Regions from separate parts of the Streptomyces sp. NPDC091272 genome, predicted to be linked through region 1. Evidence: riboswitches for the same ligand, from Rfam matches in the RefSeq annotation. Region 1 holds a riboswitch; each other region holds the start of a gene.

Region 1 (7,547 bases):
GCCCCGGCCCCACTCCCGCTGACGCCCCGGCCCGCGCCCCCGGCCCCGCTCCCTCCGACGCAGCGCCCCCCCGCAGCCCCCGCCCCCCTCAGAACGCCGGCCGCTCCGGGTCCAGCCTGGCCCGCCCCTCCTCCGGGGACGACGCCCGCGCGAAGTACCGGCGCGGAATCCGCCCCGCCCGGTACGCGAGCCGCCCCGCCTCCACCCCGTGGCGCATCGCCTCCGCCATCAGCACCGGCTCCTGCGCCCGGGTCACCGCCGAGGCGAGCATCACACCCGCGCACCCCAGCTCCATCGCCAGCACCGCGTCCGACGCGGTCCCCGCCCCCGCGTCCAGGATCACCGGCACCCCGGCCCGCTCCACGATCAGCTCGAAGTTGTGCGGGTTGCGGATGCCGAGCCCGGAGCCGATCGGCGAGCCCAGCGGCATCACCGCCGCGCAGCCCACGTCCTCCAGCTTCCGCGCGAGCACCGGGTCGTCGTTCGTGTACGGGAGCACGGTGAAGCCGTCGTCGACCAGCAGCTCCGCCGCGTCCAGCAGCTCGACCGGATCGGGCAGCAGGGTCCGCTCGTCCGCGATGACCTCCAGCTTCACCCAGTCCGTGCCCAGCGCCTCCCGTGCGAGCCGCGCCGTGAGCACGGCCTCGCCCGCCGTGTAGCAGCCCGCCGTGTTGGGCAGCACCCGGATGCCCAGCCGCTCCAGCAGGGACAGCACGGAGCCCTGCACCGACGGGTCCAGCCTGCGCATCGCGACCGTCGTCAGCTCGGTGCCCGAGGCGACGAGCGAGCGCTCCAGCACGTCCAGGCTCGGCGCGCCGCCCGTCCCCATGATCAGCCGGGACGAGAAGCCGGCGCCGCCCAGTTCGAAGAGATCGTCCGCCATGTCCTTCAGCCTCCCTGGACCGCGGTCAGTACTTCCACGCGGTCGCCGTCACCGAGGGCGGTGGCCGCCCACCGGCCCCGCGGTACCACTGTCTCGTTGAGTGCGGCGGCCACGCCCGCGTGGGCGCGCGTGAGCGTCGCGACGAGGTCGCCGAGGGTCGTGCCGACGGAGACCTGGTGCCCCTCGCCGTTCATGGTCACGTGCACCGAGGTACTCATGCGGACAGCTCCTGTCGTTCCTGTCGTACGGGCGGGGGTACGGGCGCGAAGCGCCGCGGGGTGAACGGCCTCGCCGGGCCCGGGAGCTCGCCGGTGGTCAGCACGTCCGCCATGACGTCCCCGGTGACGGGCGTCAGCAGCACCCCGTTGCGGTGGTGCCCGGTGGCGAGCAGCAGGCCCGGCAGGGCGGTCGGCCCGAGCAGCGGGGCGTTGTCGGGGGAGCAGGGACGCAGCCCCGCCCTGGTCTCGGTGAGCGGCAGCTCGGTGATGCCCGGGACCAGCTCGTGGGCGTCGCGCAGCAGCTCGTAGACGCCGCCCGCGGTGACGGTGGTGTCCCAGCCCAGTTCCTCGGAGGTCGCGCCGAGTACCAGCTCACCGTTCTCACGCGGCACCAGATAGACCTCGCCGCCGCGCACCACGGCGCGCACCGTACGGCTCAGGAACGGCGCGTACGAGGGCGGCACCGTCAGCCGCAGCACCTGCCCCTTGACCGGGCGCACCGGTGGCAGCACCTCTGGCGGTACCCCGGCGAGCCGGCCGCTGAGCGACCCGGCCGCCAGCACCACCTGGTCGGCGACCAGCTCGCTCCCGTCGGCCAGCAGGGCGCCCGCCGCCCGGTCCCGTACGACGGACAGCCTCTCCGCTGCCGCACGGTGCACCACCACACCGGCGCGACCGCAGGCCGTCACGAGGGCCGCTGCCAGGCGTCTGGGGTCGACCTGGTGGTCGCCGTCCACCCGCAGCCCGCCGCGCACGCCGGGGGCGAGCATCGGCTCCAGGCGGCGGCACTCTCGTCCGGTCAGCCACTCCGACTCCAGCCCGGACTGCCGTTGCAGGGTGTGCAGTTCACGCAGGTGGGCCCGGTCGTCGGCGTCCAGGGCGACGGCGAGCGTGCCGCACGCGCGGTAGCCGGTGTCCTGCCCGGACACCTCCTGGAGCTCGGCCACGAAGTCCGGAAAGCGGCGCGCGGAGGCGAGGTTGAGAGCGAGCAGGGTCTGCTCGCCGTGGTGGAGCTCGGTGACGGCGGCGAGCATTCCGGCCGCCACCCCGGCCGCGCCGCGACCCGGTTCCGGGTCGGCGAGCGCGGTGCGCAGACCGCGCTGCGCGGCCCGCCAGGCGGTGACCAGACCGATGATCCCGCCCCCGATCACCAGGACGTCGTACGGCCGTTGTCCCGAGGGTTCAGAAGACTGCATGGGCGTCCAGCCCCTCCCTTCGCCGGCATGATCCGGATCAGGTTCGTACGGTCGGAGGCCGGTGGCGCCTCCCTCTCAGCCCGGTCCGCCGGGCTCCCGTGAGTGCTTGTACGGTGACCAGACTAATCCTTGGGTTCCACGTACTGTGAGGGAGCGCCCCCGTGCCCCGTTCGCTCGACGGACTTCTCCTCGCGCCGGTCGCCGACCAGGCCCCGGGGCAGGTCGGCACCGCCACCCGCTTTGCCTACCACGAGCAGGACGGCGTGATCTGGGCCGATTACGCGGGCGGTGACGTGGTGCGCGGGCATCTGGTCGGCACGCGCGCGGGGGACCGGCTCGACTTCAGGTACGTACAGCTGAAGCGGGACGGAACGACATCGTCCGGACACTGTCTGTCCGAGGTCACGCTCCTCGTGGACGGCCGCGTTCGGCTCCGGGAGAGCTGGGCATGGGACTCCCAGGACGGCAGTGGCACGAGCGTGGTCGAGGAGCTCGCGTCCTGACGGACCCGGACCCGTGCGAGGAGCCCTTCCTGACGGGGCGTCAGATACGTAAGGTGATCGGGTGAGCGAGCAGAAACGAATCGTCGTCGTCGGCGCGGGCATGGCCGGTGTGCAGACCGCGGTGGCCCTGCGGGAGCAGGGTTTCGAGGGCCGGATCACCTTGATCGGCGCCGAGCACCACCCGCCGTACGACCGGCCGCCGCTGTCCAAGGCGGTCCTGCTCGGCAAGACCGGGACGACGGCCTTCGAGGTCGACTTCGACGCGCTCGGGGTCGAGCTCCGGCTGGGGCTCCAGGTCACCGGGGTACGCCCGGCGGACCACGAGATCGACACCCCGGCCGGCCCTCTCGCGTACGACTCGCTGGTCCTGGCCACCGGGGCGGACCCGGTCACCCTGCCCGGCACCGTCGGTGTGCCGGGCGTCCATCTGCTGCGCACGCTCGACGACGCACTGCGGCTGCGCCCGGTGCTGGAGGCGCAGCAGGACGTGGTGGTGGTCGGCGCGGGCTGGATCGGTGCCGAGTTCACCACCGCCGCCAGGGAGGCCGGCTGCACGGTCACCGTGGTGGAGGCCGCCGACCGGCCGCTCGCCGGGACGATGCCCGCCGAGATCGCCGCCCCGATGTCCGCCTGGTACGCCGAAGGGGGAGCCGAGCTCCTCACCCACGCGCGCGTGGCGGCGGTCGAGCCGGGCGCGGTGCTCCTCGCCGACGGCCGCCGCATCCCGGCCGGCGCCGTCCTCGTCGGCGTCGGCGCCAGACCCGCGACGGCCTGGCTGGCGGGCTCCGGGATCGAGCTCGGCCCGGACGGCTCCGTCACGGCGGACGCGCACCTGCGCACCTCGGCCCCCGACGTGCACGCGGTGGGCGACTGCGCCTCCTTCCCCTCCGGGCGGTACGGCGCCCGGCTGCTCGTGCACCACTGGGACAACGCGCTGCAGGGCCCGCGCACCGTCGCCGCGAACATCCTGGGCGGCGCCACGCTGCCCTACGACCCCGTGCCGTACTTCTGGTCCGAGCAGTTCGGCCGCTTCGTGCAGTACGTCGGCCATCACGCGGACGCCGACGAGATGATCTGGCGCGGCGACCCCGGCGGCCTCTCCTGGTCGGTGTGCTGGCTGCGCGGCGGCGCCCTGGTGGCCCTGCTCGCGGTGGGCCGCCCGCGCGACCTGGCGCAGGGGCGCAAGCTGGTGGAGGCGGGGGCGGCGCTCGACCCGGAGCTGGCCGCCGATCCCTCCGTACCGCTGAAATCGGCCGTGCGGAAGCTGTAGGGGCCCCAGCGGGGCAGGGCGGATCCCCCGCCCGGACGGGCCCGGGTACCGGCTGTCGGTCCCAGGTGGCAGGCTTGTCCTGTGACCGAGATTGACGCAAAGATCGATTCCCTCGTCCCCGCCTGGCTCTACCTCCCCGACATCGCGGAGATGCTCGACCTGGAGGTGACGAAGGTGCGGCAGCTGGTGAAGGACGGCCAGCTCATCGCCGTGCGGCGGGGTGAGAACCGCGCGCTCCAGGTGCCTGCCGCCTTCCTCGACGGCGACAAGATCGTCAAGGGCCTGCCCGGCCTGCTGACGGTCCTCAAGGACGACGGCTTCTCCGACGAGGAGATGCTGGAGTGGCTGTTCACCGCCGACCCGACCCTGCCCGGCACCCCCGCCCAGGCCCTGAGCGAGAATCGCGGCACGGAGGTGAAGCGCCGCGCCCAGGCGCTCGCCCTCTGAACGAACGACGCCGCACCACCTCTCGGCGGTGTGCGGTCCGCCCCTCGGGGTGCGCCGCACACCCGCCGCCGCACCACCACGGGGACGGCCCCGCCGGGTGACGACGCGGGACGCCCCCCTGCCGCCGCAGCGCGGGGAGCGACCCAGCCGCCCCGCGGCGGCCGACCTCACCGACCGAGCGCGGGGAGCGCCCCGCCGACCGAGCGCGGGGGACGACCCCGCCGACCTACGACGGGGGACACCCCGTCGGCCCCGGGGGGAACCGCACCATGCCCACGCCCAGCGCGCAGCTCGCCGACGCCCGGCTCTACCTCTGCACGGACGCCCGGAAGGAACAGGGAGACCTCCCGGCCTTCCTCGACGCGGTGCTCTCCTCGGGGGTCGACATCGTCCAGCTCCGTGACAAGGGCATGGAGGCAGGCGAGGAGCTGGAGCACCTGGCCGTCCTCGCCGACGCCTGCCGCAAGCACGGCAAGCTGCTGGCCGTGAACGACCGCGCCGACGTGGCGCACGCCATCGGCGCCGACGTCCTCCACCTCGGCCAGGGCGACCTGCCGGTCCCTGCCGCCCGCGCCATCCTCGGCTCCCGCAGCGACGACGTCCTGATCGGCCGCTCCACGCACGCGGAGGCCGAGGTCGACGCCGCCGCGGCCGAGCCGGGCGTCGACTACTTCTGCGCCGGCCCCTGCTGGCCCACCCCCACCAAGCCGGGACGGTTCGCCCCCGGCCTCGGCCTGGTGCGGTACGCGGCCTCGCTGGGAACGGCCAGGCCGTGGTTCGCCATCGGCGGCATCGACGAGCAGAACCTCGACGAGGTGCTGGCCGCGGGCGCCCGCCGGGTCGTGGTGGTCCGGGCCCTCACCCAGGCAGCCGACCCGGCCGTGGCCGCGGCCGACCTGGCCAAACGGATCAGGTCATACGACCGATAGCGCCAGGCGGTTGCCGGTCAACTGTCCGAAGGGTGGACAAGAAACCGGCATAACGGAACTTTGGCGCCTGCTCGGTTGGGGCTGTGCCGTGCCCCTGGCTAACCTTTCGGCATGGCCCATGGCACAGCTTCCACCAGATCCGATCGCGCACTTACGGTGCGTGAGCTGCTGGAGACCGGAAAGACGTCGTTTTCCTTCGAATTCTCGGCACGCAGGACCGAGAAGGGTGAGCAGAACCTCTGGAACGCCCTGCGTCGCGTCGAGGCGGTGGGCCCGAGTTTCGTCTCCGTGACCTACGGCGCGGGCGGTTCCACCCGCGAAGGCACGGTCAAGGCCACCCAGAAGATCGCCTCCGACTCCACCCTGACGCCCGTCGCGCACCTCACCGCCGTCGACCACTCGATCGCCGAACTGCGCAACATGGTCGGGCAGTACGCCGACGCCGGCATCAGGAACATCCTCGCGGTGCGCGGCGACCCGCCCGGCGACCCGATGGGCGAATGGGTGCGGCACCCGGAAGGTGTGACGTACGCCTCCGAACTCGTGGCGCTCATCAAGGAGTCGGGTGATTTCTGCGTCGGTGTCGCCGCATTTCCCGAGATGCACCCACGCTCGGACAGCTGGGATTCCGACATCCGCCACTTCGTGGAGAAGTGCCGGGCCGGTGCCGATTACGCCATCACCCAGATGTTCTTCGACCCGGAGAGTTATCTGCGGATGCGCGACCGCGTCCAGGCGGCCGGCTGCGACACCCCGATCATCCCCGAGGTGATGCCCGTCACCCTGGTCAAGCAGCTGGACAGGCTTCCGCAGCTCAGCAACGCGCATTTCCCGGACGCCGTGAAAGAGCGCATCCTCGCGGTCAAGGACGATCCGGCCGCTGTACGCTCCATTGGCATCGAGTTCGCCACCGAGTTCTGCGCGAAGCTGCTTGCCGAAGGTGTACCGGGAATGCACTTCATCACGCTGAACAACTCGACGGCGACACTTGAGATCTACGAGAATCTCGGACTGCACGACACGCACGAGACGCACGGCCCGACGTCACCGTCGACGCGGCCGTAGTCGGCGCAGTCACCACAGCTGTACTCGCGCCGCCGAGTCCACCAGGGGATCCGCGGCAGCAGGAGAGGGGCGTACATGGGCTGGACGGTCCTCTACATCGCATTCGGCGTCGTCGCGCTGTGGCTGCTCGGCGAAGTGCTGTTGCAGTACAAGGCGCGGTTGCGCTGGCGGGTGCTCGCCTTCGCGGGCTTCGCCGTCGTCGTGGTCGGCGTGCTGCTGCCGTCCGTCCTGGTGATCGCGGCGGGCGCCGTCGCGTTCGCCGTCGGCCAGACGTACGTCACGCTCTCCTTCCGCCGCGGTTTCTCCACGGGCTGGGCGATCGGCGGCAGTCCGGGTGAGAGCAAGCGCCGCAGGGGCGGTGCGGACGAATCCGCCGCACAGCAGCCGACGTTGCAGGTCTCGGACCTGGAGTACGCGGGACAGGGCGGGCCCGCCGCGGGCTACGACGCACCCGGCTTCGAGCCGGCGAACGGCTTCGAGCCGGCGAACGGCTTCGACGGGGCACCGGGCTACGACCGTCCTTCGGGATACGACGCCGCACCGGGATACGACAGGGCCAACGCCTTCGAAGGTGCGAACGCCTTCAGCGGTACCAACGGCTACGACCCGGCGCAGGGCTTCGACGGAGCGCCGGGCCCTGCCTCCCAGGGGCAGCACGGCACGACCGCCCACCCCGAACCGCAGAGCGCGCTCTACGACCCGCAGCCCATGCCCGACGACACCAACGGGTACGGGATCTACGGCTCCTCCGCGCCCTACGGCGGCGGGACCTACCCGGGCTACGACCCGCAGGGCGGCCAGGGCGACGACCATTCCGGGGCCTACACGTACGGCGGCGGGCAGCAGCAGTACGCCGCCTACTCCGACCCGTACATCGGCAGCCAGTCCTACGGCGGCGGTGACTACGACCCGTACGCCGGCCAGCAGCAGTACAGCGGTGGGTACGGCGACGGTTACGCGGGCGAGACGCCGCCCGGCGGGGTGTGGGTGCCGCACCAGCGCGACGGCGAGCAGCCGCTCGGCCCGGAGGCGCCGC
Region 2 (7,547 bases), on a different contig from region 1:
GACGGCCGCGGCGATGGCGGCGTCGGCGAGCATTCCGATCTTGACCGCGTCCACCTGGACGTCGGCGAACAGAGTGTCGATCTGCTCGGTGACGAACGCCGGGGGGACGGCATGGATGCCGGTGACGCCCCGGGTGTTCTGGGCGGTCAGGGCCGTCACCACTGCTGTCCCGTACGCGCCGTTGGCGGAGAACGCCTTCAGGTCGGCCTGGATCCCGGCGCCGCCGGAGGGGTCGCTCGCGGCGATGGTGAGGGCGATGGGCGGGGTGGTCACGAGGGTTCCTCCTGTCGCAGGGCGTGGACGAGTGAACGTGCCGCGGCCTCGGGGTCCGGCCGGCCGCAGACCGCGCTGACGACGGCGATCCCGGCTGCGCCGCCTGCCATGACCGAGGCGGCCTCGGCCACGCCGATCCCCCCGATGGCCACACAGGGCAGCGGGCTGTCCCGGACGATCCGGGCCAGGCCGGCCGGCCCGAGCGGTGCGTCCGCGTCGGGCTTGGTGGACTGCGGGAACACCGGACCGACGCCGAGGTGGTCGACGGCGTCCGGCACGTGGGCCAGCTGCTCGGGCCGGCTGACGGACAGACCCACGTACGCGTGTGGACCGAGCAGGCGCCGAGCGGTCTCGGGGGAGACGTCCCGCTGCCCGAGGTGGACGCCGTCCGCGCCGAGCCAGGCCGCCACGTCCAGCCGGTCGTTGATGATCAGGGGGACGCCGGTGCCGTCGAGTTCGGCCTGGATCGCCCGCCCGAGCGAGAACAGCGCGCGGGCGTCCGCGTCCGGGTCGCGCAGCTGGACGGCGGTGACGCCGCCCCTGACGGCGGCTGCCACGGTGCCGGCGACGCCACGGCTGCCGCAGAGACGGGTGTCGGTGACGAGGTACAGGGAGAGGTCGAGAGGAGGTCGCGGGGATTGCAGGGGTCGCAAAGGTCGCATGGGCAGGTCCTTGGAGGCCTCCGGCCGGCTGAGGGCACGGGAAGCGCATCGGGATGTACGGGCAGGAAGTACGGGCAGGGGAGGGCCCTAGCGCGCAGGAGCGGTTTCGGCGGGTGGCCTCCGGGCCGGCCGCCAGCACGGGAACCCCGCGGTACGCGCGCGCTCAGCGCAGGTTGACAGCCTCGACGAGCCGGTCCTGGCCGAGCGCGTACAGAGCGTCGATCAGGGCGACGGCGAACGTGCCCGGCCCCGCGGAGCGGCTCGCGGCGTCCTCGGCGGCCACGGTGAGCAGCGCGGTCGCGGCAGTCGCGGCCAGCAACGCGTCGTCCGTGACGGCGGTGCAGGCGGCAACCAACGCGCCGAGTGCGCAGCCCGTCCCCGTCACCAGCGGCAGCAGCGGGTGCCCGTTGGCCAGGCGCACCACGCGTGTCCCGTCGGTGAGGACGTCCTGCGGGCCGCTCACCGCCACCGTGCAGCCGTACCGTCCGGCAAGTGCGGTGGCCGCGGCCAGCGCCGCCTTGGGGGCGTCCGCGCTGTCCACGCCGCGTCCTCCCGGGCCGCCGTCCAGCGCCAGGATCTCGGAGGGATTGCCGCGGACGACCGCGGGGGGCGCGATGTCCAGCAGTTCGTGGGCGAGCCCGGTGCGCCAGGGCAGCGGACCGACCGCCACCGGGTCGAGCACCCACGGCCGCCCGGCCCCGGCCGCTGCTGCGACCGCGACGCGCATCGCCTCCGCCGTCACGGACGTCACCGTCCCCAGGTTGACCAGGACGCTCCCGGCCACCCGCGCCATGGCGCCGGCCTCCTCCGCGCTGTGCACCATCGCGGGGGCGGCGCCCACCGCGAGCAGCACGTTCGCGGTGAACTGCGACACCACGACATTGGTCAGACAGTGCACGAGGGGCCCGGAGCCCCGCAGCGAAGCGACCACGCCCGCCACGTCCTCGCGGGAAACGGCAGAGCCGTACCGGCCGGGTATGGAGGCAGTATCCATCGTCAGCACCCTTCCTACGCCGGCATTACCCGGTCCAGGTTCATGCGGTCGGCGGAAAGGGGAGCCAACAGCTCCCGTCCGCCCTCTCAGCCCGGCTGCTCCCGAGCTCCCGCGGTGGTCGCTACGCAATGTACCCCCTTAGGGAACGGCAGTTCGCACTCGGGCCCCGGCGGTCCGTCCCGCGGGCGCAGGTGGCTCAGACGTCGGCCACGCACCGGAAGCCGATGTTGCCGCTGCTGCTCTCCTCGGTGTTCGAGGTGCGGGCGGCCACCCGGTAGCGGTTGCAGTACGAGGCGTGGCACAGGTACGAGCCGCCGCGCATGGCCCGTCCGGCCCGGCCGGAGCCGAAGGGGTCGGCGGTCCACTCCCACACGTTGCCGACCGTGTTGTACAGCCCGAAACCGTTCGGACCGTACGCGTCGACGGGGACCGTTCCCACCTGCCCGTCCTCCTTCTCCGTGACCAGCGGGAACTCGCCGCGCCAGATGTTGCACCGCCAGGCGCCCTCGTGGTCGAGGTCGTCACCCCACGGGTAGCGGGCACCCGGCAGGCCGCCGCGGGCCGCGTACTCCCACTCCGGTTCGGCCGGCAGCCGCTTGCCCGCCCACACGGCGTACGCGCGGGCGTCGTCCCAGGAGACGTGCACCACCGGATGGTTGTCCTCGTACACGGATCCGGGCCCGTACGGTTCGCGCCAGGACGCGCCGCGGACCCCTCGCCACCAGGGGGTCGCGGCCGGGGCGGGGGAGGCGTGCACGACGGCGGGATCGAGGAGACCGGCGAAGACGTACGACCAGCCGGTGCGCTCCGCGGTGGTCCGGTGTTCCGTGGTATCGGCGAATAGCCGGAACGCGGCGTTGGTGACCGCGGTCGTGTCCACCCGCAGTGCGGACAACTCCACTTTCCTGACCGGTCCTTCGGCGTCCTGCGGATTGGCGTACCGGTCCTCGTTGCCCATCAGGAAGGCGCCGCCCGGGAGTTCGGCCATGCCCGCGTACCGGTCCGGGTCCGGGAGCGGGGTCGGGTCCAACTCCGTTGTGTACGCGGCTGGTCGGCCGGCCACCGGCCGCGCGGGAGCGCAGCACGGTGCGGGTTGGTCCGGCATGAAGTCCTCTTGGTGGAAGGGTGGGTGGCAGGGCCGGTGGGCGGGGCGGTGGACGGGGCGGTGGTCAGCGTGAACGCCGTGCACCAGTGTGCGGGTACGTCCGAGCCGCCAGGTGCGCCGTCACAAGCTTTTTATGTTGTGTACATGGTTATCCCGGCCCGTACTGCGCATGATCGGCGCACCTGGCCGCCGAGCGGAGCCGTCCGCGCCCCAAGGAGTCCCCATGTCCAGTCGTCGACACTTCCTCGCCGGGTCCGCAGCGGCCCTGGGCCTCGCCGCCGTGCCCGCCGCGCCCGCATCGGCGCGGTCCGCCGACTCCCGTGCGGGCGGCGGCCGGGCGGCCGTCCGCGCACCCAATCTCGTAGTGATCCTGGCCGACGACCTCGGCTACGGTGACCTCGGTGCGTACGGCCAGAAACTCATCACCACTCCCCGGATCGACCAACTCGCCTCCGAGGGGCTTCGGTTCAGCGACGCGTACTCCCTGGCGGCGGTCTGCGCGCCGTCCCGCTGCTCCCTGCTCACCGGACTGCACACCGGGCACGCCGCCGTGCGGGCCAATCCGGACGGGCCGCAGGGGCCGCTGCGTGACGGGGACACGACGTTCGCCGAGGTGCTGCGCAGCCGCGGCTACCGCACCGCGGTCATCGGCAAGTGGGGCTTCGGCCCCGAGCAGGGCGATCAGGCCAGTCATCCCAACGCGCGCGGCTTCGAGGAGTTCTACGGCTACATCGACCACGGCCACGCCCACCAGTACTACCCGCAGTACCTGTGGCACAACGGTGTCAAGGAGCCGATCCCCGCGAACGAGGGCAACGCCAAGGGCGCGTACGCCCCCGACCTCATCGAGCGGCACGCGCTGGAGTGGATCGACGCCCGTGCCGACGAGCCGTTCCTGCTGTTCCTCACGCCCAACGTCCCCCACTCCCCGAGCGACATCCCGGACAGCGGCGCGTACGCCTCCCGCCCGTGGACCCAGCAGAACAAGGGGCACGCGGCGCAGATCAGTTACTTCGACGCGACCGTCGGCAAGGTCGTCGACAGGCTCAGGGCCCGGGGCATCGCCGACGACACCATTCTGTTCGTCACGAGCGACAACGGGCCGCACGAGGAGGGCGGTGTCGACCCGGACCTGTTCGATGCGGGCGGGCCGCTGCGCGGCTACAAGCGCAACCTGTACGAGGGCGGCATCCGGGTCCCGCTGATCGCGTGGTCGCCCGGCCGGATCGGCAAGGGCACCACCGACCGGCCGACCCCGCTCACCGACGTGCTGCCCACCCTCGCGGACCTCGCGGGCGCCCCGGCCCCCGCCGACATCGACGGGCTGTCCGCCGCCCCGCTGCTCGCCGGCACCGCTGACGCCGCCCGGCACAACCACCTCTACTGGTACCGGGACGAGCGCGGCGTCACGAGCCGGGCCGACAAGCAGGACAAGGGCCGGGCCACCTGGCTCGCGGAGGCCGTACGCAAGGACAGGTGGAAGGCCGTGCGGTTCGCCCCGGTCCGCGACCACAACCTGCCCGACGGACAGTGGCAGGTGGAGCTCTACGACCTGTCGAGCGACCTCGGCGAACAGCGCGACGTCGCGGCGCAGAACCCCTCCGTCGTCACCGGCCTCGTGGCGCTGATGCGCTCCTCGTGGGCCGACTCCTATCCCCGCAAGCCGCACGGCCTGCGCGTCACCGTGCCGGAACAGGCCTCCCCGGCACAGGCGTTCACCGTCTCGGCGACCTTGGGCAACGCCTCGGCCAAACCGTGGACCGACGCCCTGCTCACGGTGCGGGCGCCCGCGGGCTGGGCGGTCAGGGCGATCACGGCGACCGGTACGGCCCGGCTGGCGCAGGGCGCGAAGCTGACCGCCTCCTGGCAGGTCACCGCACCGGCCGGGACCGCGCCCGGCACCACCTGGCCGGTGTCCTTCGAGGCCACGGCCGGTTCCGCCGGCGGGCCGCTGAGGTACACCGGGGCCGGACGGACCAGCACCCTACCCGCGGCGCCGACCGTCGACTCCTGGCTCAGCGACCTGGACCGGGTGTCCGCCGCGAACGGCTGGGGGCCCGTCGAGCGCGACCGTTCCAACGGCCGCAAGGAGCCGGGGGACGGCACTGCGATCGCGTTCGGCGGCACCACGTACGCCAAGGGCCTCGGCGTGCACGCGCCGTCCGAGGTGGTGTACCACCTGGGCGGCAACGCGAGCCGGTTCACCGCACTCGTCGGCATCGACGACTTCTCCACCCGGCAGGCCGCGACCGGGGCGACGAAGGCCTCGGTACGCGGCGACGGCAAGGTCCTGTTCAGTACGGGCAAACTGACGGGGGCGGGCGGTCCGGTGGCCGTGGACGTCGACGTACGGGGGGTGCGGCTGCTGCACCTGGTGGTGGAGGATGCGAACGGGAACTCGGCGTACGACCACACATCGTGGGCCGACGCACGGGTCACCGTCCGCTGAACCTGGCCGGTTACGGCCCCGCCACCCCCACCGCGACCGGGCCCGGCTCCGGCCCCACCACACCCCCGTGGCCGTCGGTCCGCTCAGCCGACGGTCACGGGGTGGCGGACCACCGCGTCGAACAGATAGCCCTGTGTGTTGTGGACCGTCACCGCAGGCTGCGTGTACCCGGCGGCGTCGGTCGCCCGCGCCAGCAACGTCGTGGGACCGGCCGTCCGCGGCAGCCACTCGGCGGCCCACCGCACCCAGTCGCCCCTGCGCGGCACGTCCAGCAGCCGGGCCCGGCGCCACCGCTCACCACCGTCGGTGCTGACCTCGACCAGGCGCACCGGCGCGCCGCCGGACCAGGAGCGGCCGGTCAGCCGGTACGGGCGCCGCAGCGCGAAGCGCGCACCGGCGGGGAGTTCGAAGACGCTCTTGAGCGCCTGCCGGGTGAGGGGTGCGCTGCCCCCGGCCGGGTAGGCCTCGCCGAACAGCCGGTACAGCCCGGTGTTCCAGGGGGAGGCCAGCGGTGTGTCGCTCACCTCGATGTCACCGACCCACTTCACCGATGCCACCCCCACCCAGGACGGCACGACGACGCGGACCGGGAAGCCGTGGTCGGGCGGCAGGGGCAGGCCGTTCATCTCGTACGCGAGGATGACGTCGTCCAGCGCCTTGGCGACGGGCAGCGGACGGCGCACCCGGCCCTGGTTCACCCCGTCGGTGACGACCTCGCCGTCGAGGCCGCGTGGCATCACGTCCACCGCGTCGGGGCTGATGCCCGCCCGCCGCAGCACGTCGGCGAGGCGGGCCCCGCGCCAGCGGGCAGCGCCGACCGCGCCGAGCGTCCAGGCGGTGCCGGTGACGGCCTGGCCCTGCTGGGAGGTGAAGAAACTGCGGCCGTTGCCCGCGCACTCGATGAACGCGGTACGGGTGACTGCGGGCAGGGCGCGCAGGTCGGCGTAGGAGAAGTCGACGGGCCCGCCGCGCAGCCCGCTGCCCCAGACGGTGAGCTTCCAGGTCGTGGCGTCGATACGGGGCGTACTGGTGTGGTTGCGGACGAAGAACCGGTCGACGGGGGTGAGGTGCCCGGTGCCGCGCAGGGCCTCGCTCCTGGTCTCCGCGTTGGTCCCGCGAAGGGTGAACAACTCGGCGGGCAGCGGCTTGACGACACCGGGCAGCGTGGGCACCGGGGCTGCCGGGCGGGTCCGCGCAGCCACGGTTCCGGTGCCGAGGAGTGCGGTGAGCGGGACGCCGGCTCCGGCTGCCGCGGCGAGCCCGAGCACTCTGCGCCGGTCCGGGCCGGCGCCCCCGGCTCCCGCTTCGGCGGGGTGGCGGCCGGGGGCGGCGGGGCCGGCCGGAAGACTTGCGGGCATGGAGTCTCCTTGAAGGTGCCGGGACGAGGGGGCGGCCCGGGTCCGCGCCCGAGCCTGGGACGGAAGGTAGGGCAGAGGCGCCCGCGGGGGTAGAACTCCGTTCGGATCCCCACGAGTTGGCAATGTCCGGCAATGCTCCGGAAACGAGGGTGGCTGCCGGGCGGGCCCCGCCGACCCCCGGTGCGGGAGGAAGCCCGCGGCCACACTCCTGTACCTACTCCTGTACCAACTCCTGTACCAAGCAACCAGCCCTGTTGCCGTACGTGTCGTCCCAGCTGCGGTGCGTATGAATCCTGGTCGGTCGCCGCGGCTTGGGGTGGGTCGGGTGAGGGCACTGATGCCCCCTGACAACTCGCCCTTCTCCGCGCGCAGTTGATGCGTGCGGCGCATGGGTGAACAGATACCTCCGGATGGAGCGAACACCGTGATACCGCACCACTCCCGAAGACCCGGTTCGAGCCGGCCCGGCGGGCCGCGCCGACAGAGCTCCCGTTCCCGGCGCGCCGCCGTACTGCTGACAGCCCTGGCTCTGGCACTGGGCGGCCTCGGGCTGGGCACGCCGAACCCGGCCGAGGCCGACACCACCTTCGCCGCCAAGGTCGACTTCGCCCCCGCGAGCACCGTGCCCCCCACGGGCTACCTCCTCGACCACGGCCAGGCCTACGCCGCCCGCACCGGCCCCCACCAGGGCACCGGTCTCAGCTAC
Region 3 (7,547 bases), on a different contig from region 1:
CCGTCCGTACCCGCACCCGGCGGCGCCTCCGCACCACCCGTACGACCCACACCCGGTAGCGCCTCCGTGCCACCCGCGCCTGGTGCCTCCGCGCCACGCGTACCCGGCGCGTCCGCACCGTCCGCACCCACCGCCGTGTCCGTCGTGTCCGCACGGCCCGTGTCTGCTCCCGCCGGCGGTCCCGCTCCCACCTTGATCGGTTCGGTGCAGCGTGCTCTGCGTCTCCTCGAAGCCGTGAGCGATCACCCCGACGGCGCCCCCGCCAAACAGCTCGCCCGCGAGGCGGGACTGCCGCTGCCCACCGCCTACCACCTGCTGCGCACCCTGACCCACGAGGGATACCTCCGTCGTGAGCAGGGTGTTTTCGTGCTGGGGGCCGCCGCGGAGCGGATCGGGCGCGGTGGTTCCGGGCAGGTTCGCCGCGGAATGATGACGGACACCATGGAACGGTGGCGCGACACGCTCGGCGTCGCCGTGTACTTCGGCGTCTACCGCGACGGTGAAGTCGAACTGACGGCCTCCGCCGAGAGCATCGAACACCCCGCCGTCGAGGAGTGGGCCGACCTCCGCGAGACGGCCCATGCGCACGCGGTCGGCCAGTGCCTGCTCTCCCAACTGGACACCGAGGCGCGCCGCGACCACCTCGACCGGCACCCCGTCGAGGCCATCACCCCGTACACCGTTCGTGACAGTGCGTCCCTGCTGGAGAGGCTGGCGGCGGTCGAGCGGATGCAACCCGTGCTGGAGCGTCAGGAGTACGTCCTGGGGACGGCGTGCGCGGCGGTGCCGATCACGATCGGGCCGATGGCGGCGGTGATGGCGATTTCGGTACCCCTCGCGGAGGAGGCCCGGCTGGTGCCCGCGATCGAACGGTTGCGCGGGGAAATGGGTGAGGTGGTTCGTTCGCTCATGTTCTCTATCAGTATCTGAAAACTCACTCCTTGTGATCTGTTACTGGTTCAAGCACGATGGCGTCAAGAGGGACGGATGGGATCGTTCCGGCCACTTTCTTCTACGGCAGGGTTGGCGATGCGCGAGTCGGTTCAGGCAGAGGTCATGATGAGCTTCCTCGTCTCGGAGGAGCTCTCCTTTCGTATTCCGGTCGAGCTCATGTACCAGGCGAAGGATCCCTACGCGATCAAGCTGACCTTCCACCTGCCCGGTGATGCGCCTGTGACCTGGGCTTTTGGCCGCGAGCTGCTGGTTGACGGAATCAACGAATCCTGCGGCGAGGGAGATGTGCACATCTCCCCGACCGACCCCGACGAACTTGCCGATGTGCACATCAGGCTCCAGGTGGGCGCCGACCGCGCGCTTTTCAGAGCGAGCGCGGCGCCGCTGGTGGCGTTTCTCGACCGCACGGACAAGCTTGTGCCGCTCGGCCAGGAGCACACGCAGAGTGACTATGCCGGATGCCTGGAGGACGAGTTGGGCCGGATTCTGGCGGAGGAGAACGCGGGCTGAGGCCCGGCGGGTTTACCGCCCGCAGGACCGCTCGCAGGACCGCTCGCAGGACCGTTCGCTGGTCCCGGCCGTGGGTTGCGCCCGCAGGACCCGCCCGGATCGAAACGCCAGAGGCGGCCGGAGTCACCCGGCCGCCTCTTCTGTCATGTGCCCCTGGCGTGCGCGCACCCCCGGCGTACCGGCCGTGTCGGCGGTGTCGGCCGCGCCGGCCGGTGACAGCGGTCTCGGTCGCGCCGGTCGCGTCAGCCCTTGCGGCGCCGGCCGCGTCCGGTGCGTACCGGCATCGAGGGCGAGGCGGTGCCCGAGCGGTCGGCGGAGACGACCAGCGCGGCGAGCGCGGTGGTCACGGGGACCGAGGCGACCAGCCCGATCGAGCCGACGAGGGTGCGCACGATCTCCTGGGCGACGAGCTCGCTGTTGGCGACCGTCCCCACACTGCTCTGGGCGATCGAGAACAGCAGCAGCAGGGGCAGGGCGGCGCCCGCGTAGGCGAGGACGAGGGTGTTGACGACCGAGGCGATGTGGTCGCGGCCGATGCGGATGCCCGCCCGGTACAGGGCGCGCGGGCCCATCGTCGGATCCGCCTGGTGGAGTTCCCAGACGGCGGAGGTCTGGGTGACCGTCACGTCGTCGAGGACACCGAGGGAGCCGATGATGACGCCCGCGAGAAGCAGGCCGCTCATGTCGATGGAGGGGTACAGGGTGTGGATCAGGCCGGTGCTGTCGTCGATGTTTCCCGACAGGAAGGCCCAGCCGATGAAGAGGGAGCCCAACAGTCCGATCAGCAGCAGCGAGACGAGGGTGCCGAGGACGGCGACGGAGGTACGGGCGTTCAGCCCGTGGCAGGCGTAGAGCGCGATCAGCATGATGGCGCTGGCACCGACCACCGCCACGACCAGCGGGTTCGAGCCCTGGAGGATGGCGGGCAGGATGAACAGGGTCAGGATCGTGAACGACGCGACGAGCGCGACCAGCGCCATCACGCCCTTCATCCGGCCGACGATCACCACCGCGACGGCGAAGATGCCTGCGAGCACGGTGAGCGGAAGCTTCCGGTCCACGTCGGTGACGGAGTACTGCAGTTCACGCGGCGCGTCCGGGGCGTACGCGACGACGACGCCCTGGCCCTGTTCCAACTGCCGGGGGGCGCCGGGCTGGACGATCTCGGTGAAGGTGCGGCCCTTGTCCGCGCCGCTGGTCACCTCGACCGTCGCCTTCTTGCAGTCGCCCTTGGCGCCGTCGCCGCCCGGTGGTGACAACGGGTCCGCCTGGCCCTGCGGTTGCTGCGGCTGTTCGGCGACGTTCGCGGCCTTGCAGTCGATGGCCTCGACCTGGACGACGCGGCCCTGCTCGGTCTGCCGGTCGAAGCCCACGCCGGTGCGCTCGTGGGTGGGTGCGCCACCGGGCCACAGGATCGCGAGGCCGACGAGGACGGCGGTGGCGAAGGGGATCAGTACCGCCGCGATGACCTTGCGCAGGTGTTTGGAGACGGGGGCCGCGGGCCCGTGGCTGTGGCTGTGGCCGTGCGAGGAGGCCGGCGGCGAAGGGGACGGCGGGGGCGGCTGTGTGGACGGCGGACCGGACGGCGGCTGTGGTGGGGTCACCCGGCGATCATCGCAAGAACGAGGGGGGCCCTCTGTTCAGCGCGCCCGGAATGGCGCTAGCGTGGGGGCACCTTTGCACACGCGGGAGCTCGGAGCACCGGGCTGAGAGGGCGCTGACCTCCGTACACGTACGGAAACGGCTGCGTCGACCGCTGAACCTGTTACCGGGTAATGCCGGCGTAGGGAGTAGGTCTCATGACCACGATGGATGCACGCACGCCTGCCTCCGGCCAGGAAGGGCGCAAGCCCGGCTGGCACAAGGGGTACGTCGACGGATCACGTCCGGACCTGCGGGTGCCGGTCCGTCAGGTGCACCTGACCAACGGGAAGGACGTGACGCTGTACGACACGTCCGGCCCGTACACCGACCCGACCGTCGAGACGGACGTACGCCGCGGCCTGGCCCCGCTGCGCGAGAACTGGATCGTCGGACGCGGGGACACCGAGGAGTACGCGGGGCGCCCGGTGCGTCCCGAGGACGACGGCATCAAGCACACCTCGCCACGCGGGGGCCTCAGGAACCTCGACGCGGTCTTCCCCGGCCGTCCGCGCCAGCCCCGCCGGGGCCGGAACGGGCAGGCGGTGACCCAGCTCGCCTACGCACGGCGCGGCGAGGTCACCCCGGAGATGGAGTACGTGGCCATCCGGGAGAACGTCTCGCCCGATGTCGTACGGGAGGAAATCGCCGCCGGACGCGCGGTGTTGCCCGCGAACGTGAACCACCCGGAGATCGAGCCGATGATCATCGGCAAGCGGTTCCTGGTGAAGGTCAACGCCAACATCGGCAACTCGGCCGTCACCTCCTCCATCGAGGAGGAGGTGGACAAGATGACCTGGGCCACCAAATGGGGCGCGGACACGGTCATGGACCTGTCCACCGGCCGCAACATCCACACCACCCGCGAGTGGATCCTGCGCAACGCGCCCGTCCCGATCGGCACCGTGCCGCTCTACCAGGCGCTGGAGAAGGTCGACGGCCGCGCCGAGGCCCTGACCTGGGAGGTCTACAAGGACACGGTCATCGAGCAGGCCGAACAAGGCGTGGACTACATGACCGTCCACGCGGGGGTGCGCCTCGCGCACGTACCGCTGACGGCGCGCCGCAAGACCGGCATCGTCTCGCGCGGTGGATCGATCATGGCCGCCTGGTGCCTGGCGCACCACCAGGAGTCCTTCCTCTACGAGCACTTCGAGGAGCTCTGCGAGATCCTCGCGGCGTACGACGTGACGTACTCGCTGGGCGACGGCCTGCGGCCGGGCTCCATCGCGGACGCCAACGACGAGGCTCAGTTCGCCGAGTTGCGGACGCTCGGGGAACTCAACACGATCGCCAAGCGTTTCCACGTACAGACCATGATCGAGGGCCCGGGACACGTCCCGATGCACAAGATCAAGGAGAACATCGACCTTCAGCAGGAGATCTGCGAGGAGGCGCCGTTCTACACGCTCGGCCCGCTGACGACCGATGTGGCCCCCGCCTACGACCACATCACCTCCGGCATCGGCGCCGCGATGATCGCCTGGTGGGGCACCGCGATGCTCTGCTACGTGACCCCCAAGGAGCACCTGGGGCTGCCCGACCGGGACGACGTGAAGACCGGAGTCATCACGTACAAGATCGCTGCGCACGCGGCGGACCTCGCCAAGGGCCACCCGGGTGCGCAGGAGTGGGACGACGCGCTGAGCGACGCGCGGTTCGAGTTCCGGTGGGAGGACCAGTTCAACCTGGCCCTCGACCCGGACACGGCACGGGAGTTCCACGACGAGACGCTCCCAGCCGAACCGGCGAAGACGGCGCACTTCTGCTCGATGTGCGGGCCGAAATTCTGCTCGATGAAGATTAGTAGAAGCATCACAGAACAGTTTGCCCCTGACCTGCTCTCTTCTGCCTCGGATGAGGAGATCGAGGCCGGGATGCTTGCGAAGTCCAAGGAGTTCGCAGCAAGCGGCAACCGCGTGTACCTGCCCCTGGCTGACTGATCGGTTGATTGGGGTGGAGGCTCCCGGCGAGTCTCCACCCACAGTCTGGTGCTACACAACCGCCCTGTGACCCGCGCCAGTTGTCATAGGGCGGTGTCACAATGTTCCGTATGGGTGAAGAATCGCGCTCTTCGGCCGACACAGTGGTGGCCCCGAACGGTCTGTCCGAACACGAACTCAATCTGGGCGAACGACTGCTAGGCGCGGGTGCCATCCTGCTCCATCAGCAGGGCGACGGTGAGACAGCTGCGATAGCTGCTGATGTGATCACGGTAGACGTGATGCTGTGGGATTCGGACTTCGGCCAGGAAAACTACAAGGCTTTGCTGGAGATTGAGCCGCATCTTCTTCCTCGCTTCACGGAGGAGATCCTGGAGCGGATGCGCTCCGCCATGCACAGTGTGCTCCGCAGGGAGAAGCGGGACGCGTCCGTGGGCTACATCGAAGCCGTCCCGGTGATCCCCCGGGTGAGCGCGAACTGGCGCGAGCAGCTGAAGGCGGTTGGTGGCCCGAAACCCACGAATCAGGCACGCCGGGTGCGGTTGGAACCGCAGCATCCTATTGAGGACGGCCTCCACTTCACCAACGAGTGGGAGCACCGTGTCTACAAGGTGCTCGCACACCGGCAAGCGGACCTCCCGGACAACGACACGATCGGCATCATGCCCCTAGGTGCCATGCGCGTCCGCGGGCACACGTATGAGCCTGACCTGCTGATTACGTATCGCGGCTGTGCCGGCGTCATTGAGATCGATGGCCCTTACCACAAGGGACGAGCCTCCGACGACAAGGGCAGGGAACGTCTGCTTCGGAATGCTGGCGTCAAGTACATCGATCGCCTCGATGTCTGTGACTCCACAGACAGACTTGAGGTCGAGAAGTTCGTGACTGACTTTCTTAGGCATCTCGGCGGCTAGGACGGCTGCCCGTATCCGAAGGTGCTTGAGCCACATGCTGTGAGCGCTCGTGCTCGATGAAGATCAGTAGAAGCATCACAGAGCAGTTCGCCCCGGATCTCGCTGTGACCAGCGACGATGAGGTTCAAGCCGGGATGCTCGCCAAGTCTAAGGAGTTCGCAGAGTCGGGGCACCGGGTGTACCTGCCAATTGCGGACTGATCCTCTGACGTCAGAGCGGCCCCCCGCATCTCACGCTGTGCGGGGGGCCGCTGCTGTTCCGGAGCGGCAGCTACTGGGCCGCCCCCCTGGTCAGTTCGGTTACGAAAGTTGTCCACGCTTCGGCTCGCACGATGAATGCGGGCCCGTCGGGGACCTTGGAGTCTCGTACGGCCATCATCATGCCGTCGTCCAGTTGTGCGCCCTCCACACAATTGCCACCCTGGTCATTGCTGTAACTGGACTTGTGCCAGTCCATGCCTCGAACGGCCTCAGCGCAGAGGCGTGCACCCTCGACGCAGTCGCCACCCTGGTCATTGCTGTAACTGGATTTGAACCAGTCCGCGCCGCTGAGCGCACCTGCGTTGATGATGGTCACTAGCTGTGCTCCTTGATTGCTGTCTTGATCATGCTCAGGGACTCTTGCGGCCCTGCGGCGAGCGCGCTGAGATCTGCGAACGCGTCTTCGTACCGCTCGATGGCGTCATCCTGGCGGATCACCCACGCGTCGGCGAGGTTCTCCAGATACACGAGCGGCTTGAGGGCCGCACGCTCCGGGAACTGGAGAACGGAGAACTTCCCGTTCATGCCGGAGTGCGCGCCTGCCTTGAATGGCACGACCTGAATTCTGACGTTGGGGCGCGCTTCGACCATGGCGATGATGTGCCCCAGTTGGTCACGCATCAACGCGGGTGATCCGACCGTCCGGCGTAGTACCGCCTCGTTGAGGATCGCCGTGTACTTCAGTGGCGGCGTCGTGCGGTGCAGTACCTCTTGCCTGGTCGTGCGGACGGTCACCAACTTGTCCACGTCGTCTGCCGAGAGACCTTCGTGTGCCCGCTCGTGAATCACGCGCACGTACGCCTCGGTCTGTAGCAGGCCGGGGACGAACTCGGCCTCGTACGTCTGGAGCACTGTCGCCGTGGACTCCAAGCCGAGGAACGCTTTGAAGCCGGGCCTGATGATGGGCCGGTACTCGGCTGACTGCCACCAGTCACGTTTGGTCTTGGTCACGGCGGCGTACCCCTGAAGCAAGGCCCTCGTCTCCGGGCTGGCTTCGTAGATCTCGCAGAGAGCCATCACTTCGGCGGGCTCCACCGCCGCGTTCTCGCCGGTCTCCAGCCTGGTGAGCTTCGACGGGCTCCAGATGAGCCGCCTGCACACCTGGGCCGCTTTGAGACCCGCAGCTATCCGCAGGGTGCGGAGTTCGCTGCCGAGTTGAAGACGGCAGAGCGCGGGCGTTGCCGCCTCCACGTCTGTGATCATCTGCTTTCCCCTCTGCGATGTGTTCAGTGTGTCGGCGAACGTTCCGGCCGTGCAAGGAACGTTCTGCGGATTTGCGGGACCTCACGCGCTCGGATGCGAACTCGCCGTGACAGCAAGGA
Region 4 (7,547 bases), on a different contig from region 1:
GCGCCACCAGGCGCCCCGCCCCCGCCGTTCACCCGTAGATCACGTGGTTCACGGCGATCGCGCAGGTCACGAGCTCGCGCAGATCACGTCGATCACGACCTTCGACTTTCGAGAAGAGATTCACAGACTCATGGCGAACTACACCGCCGCTGACGTCAAGAAGCTCCGCGAGCTCACCGGCGCCGGCATGATGGACTGCAAGAAGGCCCTCGACGAGGCCGACGGCAGCGTCGACAAGGCCGTCGAGGCCCTGCGCATCAAGGGCCAGAAGGGCGTCGCCAAGCGCGAGGGCCGCTCCGCCGAGAACGGCGCCGTCGTCTCCCTGATCGCCGACGACAACACCTCCGGTGTCATCGTCGAGCTCAAGTGCGAGACGGACTTCGTCGCCAAGGGCGAGAAGTTCCAGACCGTCGCCAACCAGCTCGCCGCGCACGTCGCCGCCACCAGCCCGGCCGACCTCGCCGCACTGCTCGGCTCGGAGATCGAGTCCGGCAAGACGGTCCAGGCGTTCGTCGACGAGGCCAACGCCAACCTGGGCGAGAAGATCGTCCTGGAGCGCTTCGCCCAGTTCTCCGGCGCCTACGTGACCGCGTACATGCACCGCACCATGCCCGACCTGCCCCCGCAGATCGGTGTCCTGGTCGAGCTGGACAAGGCCGACGCCGACCTGGCCCGCGGGATCGCCCAGCACATCGCCGCCTTCGCGCCGAAGTACCTGGACAAGGGCGACGTCCCGGCCGAGGTCGTCGAGGCCGAGCGCCGCGTCGCCGAGGAGACCACGCGCGCCGAGGGCAAGCCCGAGGCCGCCCTCCCGAAGATCGTCGAGGGTCGCGTCAACGGCTTCTTCAAGGAGGCCACCCTTCTTGGCCAGCCGTACGCGCTGGACAACAAGAAGTCCGTCCAGAAGGTTCTGGACGAGGCCGGTGTCGTCCTGAAGCGCTTCTCGCGCATCAAGGTCGGCATCTGAGTCGTGACGTCCGACTCCGTCGACGTAACGCGAACATCGCCAGACCCGGCTAGGGTCTGATGCAGCCGCCGGCGTACGCGCCGGCCGGCCGCAGATCTGACGAGGAGGCCATTGCCGCAGCGGGAACCGCAAGGATCCACCGGCAATGGCCTTCTTCGTATGTGCACGAGGAGAATTCCCATGAATCAGGCGCTTCAGGCGACTCAGGACATCGGCAAGAAGACCGGGCGCTTCATGCTGAAGCTCTCCGGCGAGGCATTCGCCGGCGGCGGTGCGCTGGGCGTCGATCCCGACGTCGTACACGCCATGGCCCGTGAGATCGCCGCGGTCGTACGGGACGGCGCGGAGATCGCGGTCGTCATCGGCGGCGGCAACTTCTTCCGCGGCGCCGAACTCCAGCAGCGCGGCATGGACCGGGCCCGCTCGGACTACATGGGCATGCTCGGTACGGTCATGAACTGCCTCGCCCTCCAGGACTTCCTGGAGAAGGAAGGCATCGACTCGCGCGTCCAGACCGCCATCACCATGGGACAGGTCGCGGAGCCCTACATCCCGCTGCGCGCCGTGCGCCACCTGGAGAAGGGCCGCGTCGTGATCTTCGGCGCCGGCATGGGAATGCCGTACTTCTCCACCGACACCACGGCCGCCCAGCGCGCCCTGGAGATCGACGCGGAAGTCCTGCTCATGGGCAAGAACGGGGTCGACGGGGTCTACGACTCCGACCCCAGGAAGAACCCCGCGGCGGTCAAGTTCGACGCGCTGGAGTACCACGAGGTGATCTCCCGGGACCTCAAGGTCGCGGACGCCACCGCCGTCACGCTCTGCCGCGACAACGATCTGCCGATCCTGGTCTTCGAGCTGCTGGCCGAGGGCAATATCGCCCGCGCGGTCAAGGGTGAGAAGATCGGCACGCTCGTCAACGCCCGGGGCACCCGCGCCTGACCGCGATCCACGGTCCGGCGCCCGGGTGCGCACCCGGACGCGCCCCCGGCACGGCCGCCGGGACGTATCCGGGGGATGGACAATGTCCTGCCGGTCGGACACCGTGCAGGAGAAGACGCGCACGCAGCAGCAAACGCACGCAGCAGCAGTCCAAGACATGCAGCAGCAGTTCCAGACATGCAGGAGTACGTGGTGATTGAAGAAATCCTCCTCGAGGCCGAGGAGAAAATGGAGAAGGCCGTCGTGGTCGCCAAGGAGGACTTCGCCGCGATCCGCACGGGCCGTGCGCACCCGGCGATGTTCAACAAGATCGTGGCCGAGTACTACGGCGCCGTGACCCCCATCAACCAGCTGGCGTCGTTCTCGGTCCCCGAGCCGCGGATGGCCGTGGTGACCCCCTTCGACGCGAGCGCCCTGCGCAACATCGAGCAGGCGATCCGCGACTCCGACCTCGGCGTCAACCCGAGCAACGACGGCCGCATCATCCGGGTGACGTTCCCGCAGCTGACGGAGGAGCGCCGCAAGGACTACATCAAGGTCGCGCGCACCAAGGCCGAGGACTCCCGGATCTCGATCCGCTCGGTCCGCCGCAAGGCCAAGGAGACCCTCGACAAGCTCGTCAAGGACAAGGAGTCCGGCGAGGACGAGGTCCGCCGTGCCGAGAAGGAGCTCGACGACACCACCGCGAAGTACGTGGCGCAGGTGGACGAGCTGCTCAAGCACAAGGAAGCCGAGCTGCTCGAGGTCTGATGAACGACTCTTCCTGGGGGGCCCCGCCGAGAGCGGGCTATGCCGGTGAATGGGGACCCCCCGACCAGGGGCCCCTCCCGGCGGGTCCCGCGTACGATGCGCACGGCGCCCAGCACACTCGGCCCATGCCCATCGTGCCTGAGACAGGCAGAGACGCCGACGACCGCGACGACCGGAACCGGGGACCCGCTCCCGCCGCGCAGTATCCCGCTGCCCCCACCGCTCCGGCGGCCGGGGACCCAGCTGTGGACGCCGCTGCCGGGCGCGCTCCCCTGTTCCGCGACGAGATGCCTCAGGAGCCCATGTCGACCCCGTCCCCGGCCCCGCAGCCTCCCCAGAAGAAGCGTGCGGGCCGTGATCTGCGTGCGGCGATAGGGGTCGGCCTCGGTCTCGGCGTGGTCATCATGGCGTCGCTGTTCATCTGGAAGGCCGTCTTCGTCGGCGTCATAGCGGTCGCCGTGGTCGTCGGGCTCTGGGAACTCACCTCCCGGCTGGAGGAGCGCAAGGGCATCAAGGCGCCGCTCGTCCCGCTCGCGGTCGGCGGTGCGGCGATGGTCATCGCGGGTTACGTGCGCGGACCCGAGGGCGCCTGGGTCGCCATGGCGCTCACCGCTCTCGCGGTGCTGGTCTGGCGGATGACGGAGCCCCCCGAGGGCTACCTCAAGGACGTCACCGCGGGTGTCTTCGCCGCGTTCTACGTGCCGTTCCTGGCCACCTTCGTCGCGATGATGCTCACGGCGCACGACGGCCCGCAGCGGGTGCTCACCTTCCTGCTGCTGACGGTGGTCAGCGACACCGGCGCCTACGCGGTGGGCTGGCGTTTCGGCAAGCACAAGCTGGCGCCGCGCATCAGCCCCGGCAAGACCCGCGAGGGCCTGCTCGGCGCGATCGCCTTCGCGATGGCGGCGGGCGTGGTCTGCATGACGCTGCTGGTCGACGGCGGTACGTGGTGGCAGGGCGCGCTGCTCGGCCTCGCGGTCGCGGCCAGCGCCACCCTGGGCGACCTGGGCGAGTCCATGATCAAGAGGGACCTCGGGATCAAGGACATGGGCACACTGCTGCCGGGCCACGGCGGCATCATGGACCGCCTCGACTCCCTCCTCCCGACGGCTCCCGTGGTCTGGCTGCTGCTGGTGATCTTCGTGGGTTCGGCGTGACACCGCGCCTGTGACCTGCTGCGTTGTTGCGTAAGGGGCCCCCGTCCACAGGACGGCGGGCCTCTTGTCGTACATCTGCCACACTGGTATGACCATGCCTGTACCCGGAGAACTCACTTTCGTCGCGCCCCGCGGAGCCAAGAAGCCCCCGCGGCACCTCGCCGACCTCACGCCCGCCGAGCGCAAGGAGGTCGTCGCCGAGATCGGCGAGAAGCCGTTCCGCGCCAAGCAGCTGTCCCAGCACTACTTCGCGCGCTACGCGCACGACCCGGAGCAGTGGACCGACATTCCCGCCGGTTCGCGCGGCAAGCTCCGCGAGGCGCTGCTGCCGGAGCTGATGACGGTGGTCCGCCATCTGTCGACCGACCAGGAGACCACGCGTAAGACGCTGTGGAAGATGCACGACGGGACGCTCGTCGAGTCCGTGCTGATGCGCTACCCGGACCGGGTGACCATGTGCATCTCCTCGCAGGCCGGCTGTGGCATGAACTGCCCGTTCTGCGCGACCGGGCAGGCCGGTCTCGACCGGAACCTCTCCACCGCGGAGATCGTGCACCAGATCGTGGACGGGATGCGGGCACTGCGCGACGGGGACGTGCCCGGCGGCCCCGCGCGGCTGTCGAACATCGTCTTCATGGGGATGGGCGAGCCGCTCGCCAACTACAAGCGCGTCGTCGGCGCGATCCGCCGGCTGACCGACCCCGAGCCGGACGGCCTCGGGCTCTCCCAGCGCGGGATCACCGTCTCCACCGTGGGCCTGGTGCCCGCGATGCTGCGGTTCGCCGACGAGGGCTTCAAGTGCCGCCTCGCCGTGTCGCTGCACGCCCCCGACGACGAGCTGCGCGACACGCTGGTGCCGGTCAACACGCGCTGGAAGGTGCGTGAGGTGCTGGACGCCGCATGGGAGTACGCGGAGAAGTCGGGCCGTCGCATCTCCATCGAGTACGCGCTGATCAGGGACATCAACGACCAGGCATGGCGCGGTGACCTGCTGGGGCGGCTGCTCAAGAACAAGCGGGTGCACGTCAACCTGATCCCGCTGAACCCGACCCCCGGCTCCAAGTGGACCGCCTCGCGCCCCGAGGACGAGAAGGCGTTCGTGGCGGCCATCGCGGCGCACGGGGTACCGGTGACGGTGCGCGACACCCGCGGCCAGGAGATCGACGGCGCCTGCGGGCAGCTGGCGGCCTCCGAGCGCTGACCGCCGGGCGCCTGGTTGTACGCTGGGCCGCACATCTGCATATTCCGACAGGGGAGCGCCACAGCGCTGAGAGTGCAGTTCTCACTGCAGACCCTCTGAACCTCGCCCAGGTCATTCTGGGTAGGAAGTTCGGTCGTAACTCGAGCTGTTGCGCCCTGCCCACTTTTTCCGAGGTGGGCGGGGCCGCGTCTCTTCCTGGTCATTTCCAGGAGGACTTCACCAGTGAGCACCATCAAGAGGTCAGTGCGCACCACCAGGAGGTACGCGGCGGTCTCCGTGGCCGCCGTGCTCAGCGTCGGTGCGCTCGCCGCCTGCGGCGGGCCGTCCGACGGTGACAAGGAGGCCGGGGCCGGCGGTTCCAAGACCGTCACCCTGGTCAGCCACGACTCCTTCGACGTCTCGCCCGCCGTGCTCAAGGAGTTCACCCGGCAGTCCGGCTACACGGTCAAGGTGCTCAAGAGCGGTGACGCGGGAGCCGCCCTCAACCAGGAGATCCTGACCAAGGGCTCGCCCCGCGGTGACGTCTTCTTCGGCGTGGACAACACCCTTCTCTCGCGCGCGCTCGACAACGGCCTCTTCCAGCCGTACGAGGCCAAGGGCCTGAACGGCGTGCCCGCGGACCTCCAGCTCGACAAGGGCGAGCACCGGGTGACCCCGGTCGACACCGGCGACATCTGCGTCAACTACGACAAGAAGTACTTCGCCGAGAAGAAGCTGGCACCGCCGAAGTCGCTCGACGACCTGGTCAAGCCCGCCTACAAGAACCTGCTCGTCACCGAGAACGCCGCCACCTCCTCGCCGGGCCTCGGGTTCCTGCTCGCGACCGCGGGACGGTACGGCGACGCCGGCTGGCAGGGCTACTGGCAGAAGCTCAAGGACAACGGCGTCAAGGTCGTGGACGGCTGGGAGCAGGCGTACAACGAGGAGTTCTCGGGCTCCGCCGGCGGCAAGAAGGCGAAGGCCGACCGGCCGCTGGTCGTCTCGTACGCCTCCAGCCCGCCCGTCGAGGTGCTGTTCGCCGAACCGAGGCCCGCCGAGGCGCCGACCGGCGTCGCCACCGGCACCTGCTTCCGCCAGGTCGAGTTCGCCGGACTGCTCGACGGGGCGAAGAACGAGGCCGGCGGCAAGGCGCTCCTCGACTTCCTGCTCGGCAAGCAGTTCCAGCAGGACCTGCCGCTGAAGATGTTCGTCAACCCGGCGGTCAAGGACACCGAGCTGCCCGAGGTGTACGCGAAGTTCGGCGCCACCGTCGACAGGCCGCTGACCGTCGCGCCCAAGAAGATCGCCGACAACCGTGAGCAGTGGGTCAAGTCGTGGTCCTCGCTGGTGAACAAGTAGGCGGGCCCCGGCCGGGCGCCCGCGAAGGCGCCCGGCGGGGTTCCTGGCGCGGCGGTGCGGTGCGGCTCGGCCTGATGGCCGTACCGGTGGCGTTCTTCGCGCTGTTCTTCGCCTACCCGGTCGTCGCCATCGTGGCGCGCGGACTGCGGCCGAGCGGGACCTGGCAGCTCGGGCGGATCGGCGAGGTGCTGGGCGATCCGGACATCCTCGGCGTGCTCTGGTTCACCACCTGGCAGGCCGTCACGTCGACGGCGCTCACCCTGCTGCTCGCGCTGCCCGCGGCGTACGTCTTCGCCCGGTTCGAGTTTCCGGGCAAGCAGCTGCTGCGGGCCGTGGTCACCGTGCCGTTCGTGCTGCCGACCGTGGTCGTGGGTACCGCCTTCCTGGCGGTGCTGGGGCGCGGCGGGCTGCTCGACGAGACGTGGGGCGTACGGCTCGACAACACCGTGTGGGCGATCCTGCTCGCCCACGTCTTCTTCAACTACGCGGTGGTCGTCCGGACCGTGGGCGGGCTGTGGTCGCAGCTCGACCCGCGGCAGGAAGAGGCCGCGCGGGTACTCGGGGCGGGGCGCCTCACGGCCTGGCGGCGGGTGACCTTGCCGGCGCTCGCGCCGGCGGTGGCCGCCGCCGCGCTGATGGTCTTCCTGTTCACCTTCACGTCGTTCGGCGTCGTGCAGATCCTGGGCGGGCCCGCCCGTTCCACCCTGGAGGTGGAGGTCTACCGGCAGACCGCCCAGCTGCTCGACCTGCCGACCGCCGCAGTGCTGACGCTGGTGCAGTTCGCTGCGGTGGGCGCGATCCTCGCCGTGCACGCGTGGACGGTACGCCGGCGGGAGGGTGCGCTGAAGCTCGTCGACCCGGCGCGCACCTCGCGCAGGCCGCGCGGCACAGGTCAGTGGGCGCTGCTCGGCGGAGTGCTGGCGAGCGTACTTGTGCTGATCCTGCTTCCGCTGTCCGTGCTGGTCGAGCGGTCGCTGGACGGGCCGCAGGGGTACGGGTTCGGCTACTACCGGGCGCTGCGCTCGGTGGCCGACAGCGGCGGAACCTTCCTGGTACCGCCGCTGGAAGCGGTCTGGAACTCCTTGCAGTACGCCGTGGTGGCGACCGCGATCGCGCTGGTCGTGGGCGGACTGGCGGCTGCCGCGCTGACCCGGCGGGCGGGCCGGCTGGTGCGGGGTTTCGACGCCCTGCT

The links. Region 1 has a riboswitch for thiamine pyrophosphate ahead of thiO (glycine oxidase ThiO). Riboswitches for the same ligand answer to the same signal wherever they lie in the genome.
Region 2: another riboswitch for thiamine pyrophosphate. It lies ahead of thiM (hydroxyethylthiazole kinase); the one in region 1 lies ahead of thiO (glycine oxidase ThiO).
Region 3: another riboswitch for thiamine pyrophosphate. It lies ahead of thiC (phosphomethylpyrimidine synthase ThiC); the one in region 1 lies ahead of thiO (glycine oxidase ThiO).
Region 4: another riboswitch for thiamine pyrophosphate. It lies ahead of ACIQM4_RS24615 (thiamine ABC transporter substrate binding subunit); the one in region 1 lies ahead of thiO (glycine oxidase ThiO).

The regions. Positions count from the first base shown of each region.
Region 1 is NZ_JBIVVC010000007.1:357,231-364,777, reverse strand. Features, by position in the region: gene ACIQM4_RS21820 (thiazole synthase) at 89-883, opposite strand; gene thiS (sulfur carrier protein ThiS) at 889-1,101, opposite strand; gene thiO (glycine oxidase ThiO) at 1,098-2,297, opposite strand; TPP riboswitch at 2,295-2,407, opposite strand; gene ACIQM4_RS21805 (hypothetical protein) at 2,459-2,800, shown strand; gene ACIQM4_RS21800 (NAD(P)/FAD-dependent oxidoreductase) at 2,862-4,070, shown strand; gene ACIQM4_RS21795 (Rv2175c family DNA-binding protein) at 4,152-4,517, shown strand; gene thiE (thiamine phosphate synthase) at 4,787-5,446, shown strand; gene metF (methylenetetrahydrofolate reductase [NAD(P)H]) at 5,558-6,511, shown strand; gene ACIQM4_RS21780 (hypothetical protein) at 6,587-7,547, shown strand, end outside.
Region 2 is NZ_JBIVVC010000016.1:158,486-166,032, forward strand. Features, by position in the region: gene thiD (bifunctional hydroxymethylpyrimidine kinase/phosphomethylpyrimidine kinase) at 1-273, opposite strand, end outside; gene thiE (thiamine phosphate synthase) at 270-935, opposite strand; gene thiM (hydroxyethylthiazole kinase) at 1,099-1,929, opposite strand; TPP riboswitch at 1,923-2,052, opposite strand; gene ACIQM4_RS32260 (formylglycine-generating enzyme family protein) at 2,126-3,034, opposite strand; gene ACIQM4_RS32265 (sulfatase-like hydrolase/transferase) at 3,258-5,483, shown strand; gene ACIQM4_RS32270 (sulfite oxidase) at 5,567-6,841, opposite strand; gene ACIQM4_RS32275 (Ig-like domain-containing protein) at 7,266-7,547, shown strand, end outside.
Region 3 is NZ_JBIVVC010000003.1:575,317-582,863, forward strand. Features, by position in the region: gene ACIQM4_RS11905 (IclR family transcriptional regulator) at 160-930, shown strand; gene ACIQM4_RS11910 (SsgA family sporulation/cell division regulator) at 1,030-1,464, shown strand; gene ACIQM4_RS11915 (YibE/F family protein) at 1,707-3,068, opposite strand; TPP riboswitch at 3,140-3,271, shown strand; gene thiC (phosphomethylpyrimidine synthase ThiC) at 3,264-5,048, shown strand; gene ACIQM4_RS11925 (hypothetical protein) at 5,159-5,965, shown strand; gene ACIQM4_RS11930 (DUF397 domain-containing protein) at 6,236-6,541, opposite strand; gene ACIQM4_RS11935 (helix-turn-helix domain-containing protein) at 6,541-7,428, opposite strand.
Region 4 is NZ_JBIVVC010000009.1:172,752-180,298, forward strand. Features, by position in the region: gene tsf (translation elongation factor Ts) at 131-967, shown strand; gene pyrH (UMP kinase) at 1,148-1,909, shown strand; gene frr (ribosome recycling factor) at 2,102-2,659, shown strand; gene ACIQM4_RS24605 (phosphatidate cytidylyltransferase) at 2,659-3,816, shown strand; gene rlmN (23S rRNA (adenine(2503)-C(2))-methyltransferase RlmN) at 3,911-5,017, shown strand; TPP riboswitch at 5,057-5,162, shown strand; gene ACIQM4_RS24615 (thiamine ABC transporter substrate binding subunit) at 5,240-6,355, shown strand; gene ACIQM4_RS24620 (ABC transporter permease) at 6,430-7,547, shown strand, end outside.